Regions from separate parts of the Anoxybacillus andreesenii genome, predicted to be linked through region 1. Evidence: riboswitches for the same ligand, from Rfam matches in the RefSeq annotation. Region 1 holds a riboswitch; the other holds the start of a gene.
What was found. A riboswitch is a leader RNA that binds a small molecule or an ion and turns the genes downstream of it on or off. The one in region 1 is predicted to bind thiamine pyrophosphate.
Positions count from the first base shown of each region.

Region 1 (2,206 bases):
AAAACTCCTTTACATTGGCAAAGAGATTAATTTCATCCCAATTTTTCGCGAGTTTTTTCTCATAAAGAACAGGGTTCGTCCATCCATCTGGATTGAGATTTGCTCGTGAGGACATGAGGAAGCCACTCCCGTCTGGAAGCCAGGTGAAGCCATAGACACCTAAGGCAACATTTCGGAATTCTTTAAGGTTCGAGATATTAAGAACTCCATTATCTTGAAAAGCGACAACCGCTTTATTAGGGGCCCATTGAGGCTCGTAACCGTCATAAAAGATCCGCTTCTTTTCAGAGGTTTCTAAATGATACACCCATATTTCATTTTGTATTTTATTTGGCTCAAACTGGGAAGGGGCTTGCATTTGATAAAGAATCCATTTTCCGTCATGGGACCACTGGATCCCATGGACATTTCTAGACTTTGTAATTTGTGTCTCCTGATTATCCAACAATAGCCACAGGTTCCCATCCCGTATGAATGCCGCCTTCGTCCGATTCCTTGCAGAAACGTCTATTCCATTAGAAAAGGATACAACAAGGACAAAAATTAGTAGGCTTACAACACTTTTCCTCATCATCCACCTCTTAAAGTTATTCTTGTCACTATGTATAGTATTTTCCTCATCTCTTCGAGTTATGAAAGGAAAGAACCCTTGTTTTCAAAATCTTTTAAAATAACCACTACACAAATAGGGATTAATGAGCTATACTAGATGGGACAATTAAAGAAGCGGAAACCACAAGGGGAGCTTTAGGCTGAGAGTGAACGTTTGTTCTGACCCTTCGAACCTGTTAGATAATTCTAGCGCAGGGATTGTGGAATGACGGGTGAATCCTATCCGTCTTTTATACAAGTTCTCCCTTGGGGTTTTTTCGTTTTGGAAAAGGGGAGATTTTTTATGAAAAAAATGAGATTGGTTGCTATGATTGAAGCTTCATTTTTTGCTGCTTTTGCACTTATTTTGGATCTTCTGCCTTCAATTAAGCTAGGTCCTTGGATTTCCATCTCAGTGGCAATGGTACCCATGTTTATCTTGGCTTTCCGTTGGGGGGTTAAGATAACCTTCGTTGCTGGCTTTATTTGGGGCCTGCTTCAGGTGGCGGTGGGAGATGCCTATATTTTAACACCTATTCAATTTTTGATTGAATATTTCATCGCCTTTGCCTTTATAGGATTTGCAGGGCTTTTCTTTGAAAAGATTCAGTCTCATTTACAAAAAGGAGACACCAAGCTGGAGCTGGTTTGGGCAGTGGTAGCTATTTTCGTTGGAAGTGCTGCAAGATACTTTTGGCACTTTCTTGCAGGGATCATTTTTTGGGGTAAGTCTGCACCAGAGGGCATGTCGCCGGCAATCTATTCACTCATAATCAATGGTGGAAGCATGCTTGGCTCAGCGATTCTATGCTCTATTGTAACAGTAGCTCTGTTAGCAACAGCACCAAGATTGATACAAAGAAACGGGATTAAACTCCACTCAGAAAAAAATGCGTCTTAATATCAATTGCAGAAAAACCTCTTTCAATAGTTGTTGGAAGAGGTTTTTTTGGTTTCTCTATTGTAAAATCCCTGGGACATTCCTTGGTTCATTATTGATGGAATCAGATGAATATACAAATACAACGACCTTGCCGTTAAAGGCTCTAGCGCGAATTAATATAGGCTGATTATATTCATTTTTGAATGTGAAGTCTGGCCCATACCAGCTCACCGTGGCATCCCGCCCGGGCGGTACGTAAGGTACCTTTCTACTATGGGAGTATCTCTCCAAAATGGTCATCCCTGAGCGATCGACGGCGTTAAAGAGGGTGGAGGAAACCTGGCAAATTCCACCGCCAACCCCTTCGGTGAATTCTCCTTTGACAATTTCAGGAGCTTTCATATAGCCTCTTTCTTGGGTACGCTTACCGACCACTTCATTAAAGGAAAATACCTCCCCTGGAAACAAGACACGATTATTAATGGCTGCTGTTGCTAAGGCAATATTATGAGAGCGTGATTTGTGGCTGGCATTAAAGTAAGTAATATATTGGCCAATTCTGTTGGTCCGTATATGTGAGAGAAGCTCGCTATCGATCTTAGGATAAATGATGTTCTTCGGAACCTCGACAGTAGCAGGACCATTTTCATAAAAATAGCGAGAAAACTTCTCCTTAAGAATTGGTTTGTTAAGCATGTAGCCCACTTTCTCGGGAATGATTCTCCCCGCAGG
Region 1 is NZ_JAUSTU010000014.1:38,449-40,654, forward strand. Features, by position in the region: gene J2S07_RS14600 (hypothetical protein) at 1-571, opposite strand, end outside; TPP riboswitch at 729-828, shown strand; gene thiT (energy-coupled thiamine transporter ThiT) at 896-1,492, shown strand; gene J2S07_RS14610 (VanW family protein) at 1,550-2,206, opposite strand, start outside.

Region 2 (2,206 bases), on a different contig from region 1:
GCTTAAGGTTTTTCATCTGTCATCTTTTTCTCCAATTTGTGTCGAAGTTCGACAAGTTTTGATGTATACACGATATCGGAAGGGCGTGGTCTCGGAAGCCCAACTACGATTTCCTCCATCGGATGATCCGGCTTAAGCAAGAGGATGCGATCGGATAAATAACATGCCTCCTCTAGATCATGGGTGATAAAGAAAATTGTTTTTTTAGAATCACGCCATATCGATAGAAGCCATGTCTGCATTTCTTTTTTCGTAAATGAGTCAAGGGCACCAAATGGTTCGTCCAGAAGGAGCAAATCTTTGCCCGTTATCATCGCCCTCAAGAAAGACACCCGCTGTCTCATCCCGCCAGATAACTGGTTAGGATAAGCTTGTTCATATCCCGCCAATCCTGCACGCTCGAGCCATTTGCGCACTTCCTCTCTTGTGAGATGTGAATTCTTTTGGATTTCGACTGGGAGCATGATGTTCTCAAGGACCGTCCGCCACGGCAGCAAGAGATCCTGCTGTGGCATATAACCAACATCCCCAAGCGTTATTGATCGGTCGTTCAGCTTGATATCACCTGCGTCTTGATACAAGATACCTGTGATGAGCTTAAGGAGCGTACTTTTTCCTGAACCACTCTTACCAATGAGGGAGATGAATTCTCCCTTTTTCACTGTTACGTGAACTTCCGAAATAGTTGGTTTTTTGTGATTTGGGTACGTATAGGAAAGATTCTTTATGATTAGGGTCATATCGGCCAGTCCTGCTTATGATAATTCATGTCCCAGAATAAATACTCATATTTCGAAGTCATTTGAAAATGCTCTTCTAATCTAGCAAGCTCACGTTCCGGCTTTCCGTCAGCAAGCGCATCCATTAGTTCAATAAGCCATTTCGCCCCTTCGCCAAAAGTGTTCGAATCATACGTTTCAATCCACTTGGCATATGGATTAGTATCAAGTTGATGTCCATACTGCTTTCGCAAAAGCTTGCCTATTTCCCAATAATCCCATGCGCATGGAAGAAGACAGGAGACGACTTCAGCAAGGCTGCCATTTTGTGCGACATGGAGCATATATCTTGTGTAGGCGAGGTTGACAGGTGTAGGCCTTGTTGCCTCAAGCTCTGCACGGCTGATGCCGAATTCAGCCGCAAATTGACGGTGAAGCTCCATTTCGAAATTCAAGGTTTCATCAAGAATTTTTGCGAATTTTCCCATTGTCTCAAGATCGGTTGCCTTCATAACAGCAGCAGAGAAGAGCTTGGCATAGTCGATTAAATATACGTAATCCTGCTTCATGTAATAAATAAATTTCTCTCGCTCAAGCGTTCCCTTACCGATTCCCTGGACAAAAGGGTGCTGATGATTCTTCTCCCAAATGGACTGAACATTGTCATAAAGCCTTTCTGTGAATTTTTTCGTTTGAACTGTTTTCATTGTGAATTCCTCCTTGTTTTTTGGAAAATAAAACCGCCTTCCAAAAGTGGAAAGCGGTTTGCAAACACATGCATTCATGCAAACTACTTCCCTCCGCTAGTGCGAACTAGATCAGGTTCAAAGGGTACTTCTCAGCCAAATGGCGCCCCTAGTAGACAAATACTCTATTATTTTTTGAAAATCAAAACGAAAAGCCTCCACAGCAGAAGTGGAGGCTTTAGATTTTGTCATCATCTAACCATGGCCACTTCCCTCCGACAGTGCAAACTGTATCAGGTTCAAAGGGTCTAGAACATCTGTTCAATCTCAGTCTTCAAAAAGACTCCCCTAGTGTTCATATGAACTTGAAATCAATCATAGCATGGTTAATTATTCCTTTCAACCCTTTAGCGTTTAATTTTTGTATGCATGTAGTGAATGAGAACATAGCTAATGACGAGAACAAGGATGCTCACAGAAAATAGCAAGGTTTGCTGTGCATCTTCATGATCCACGACAATCAAACGAACCATCGCGGTAATCCCAATATACATAAAGTAGCGGAGCGGGAAGTGATAATCCTCTTGAAAATACTTCACAATCATGGCAATGAATTCAAAATATAGAAAGAAGACGAGAATTCCTTCTAATAGTTCAAAATAAGCGGTGGGGCTAGATTCAAAGAAAGCAAGTTGGGTTAGGTGAATCGTTTCTTTTACTAATAGTCCGCAGAGAATGAGCGCTAAAGAGACTAGAGCAATATTAAGCCCCCATTGTAAAATCCGGTCAATCGTTATCTTT
Region 2 is NZ_JAUSTU010000028.1:27,068-29,273, forward strand. Features, by position in the region: gene J2S07_RS18755 (ABC transporter permease) at 1-16, opposite strand, end outside; gene J2S07_RS18760 (ABC transporter ATP-binding protein) at 3-740, opposite strand; gene tenA (thiaminase II) at 737-1,426, opposite strand; TPP riboswitch at 1,498-1,586, opposite strand; TPP riboswitch at 1,659-1,765, opposite strand; gene psiE (phosphate-starvation-inducible protein PsiE) at 1,813-2,206, opposite strand, start outside.
Region 2: linked by a shared signal. The riboswitch ahead of tenA (thiaminase II) and the one ahead of thiT (energy-coupled thiamine transporter ThiT) in region 1 are both predicted to bind thiamine pyrophosphate.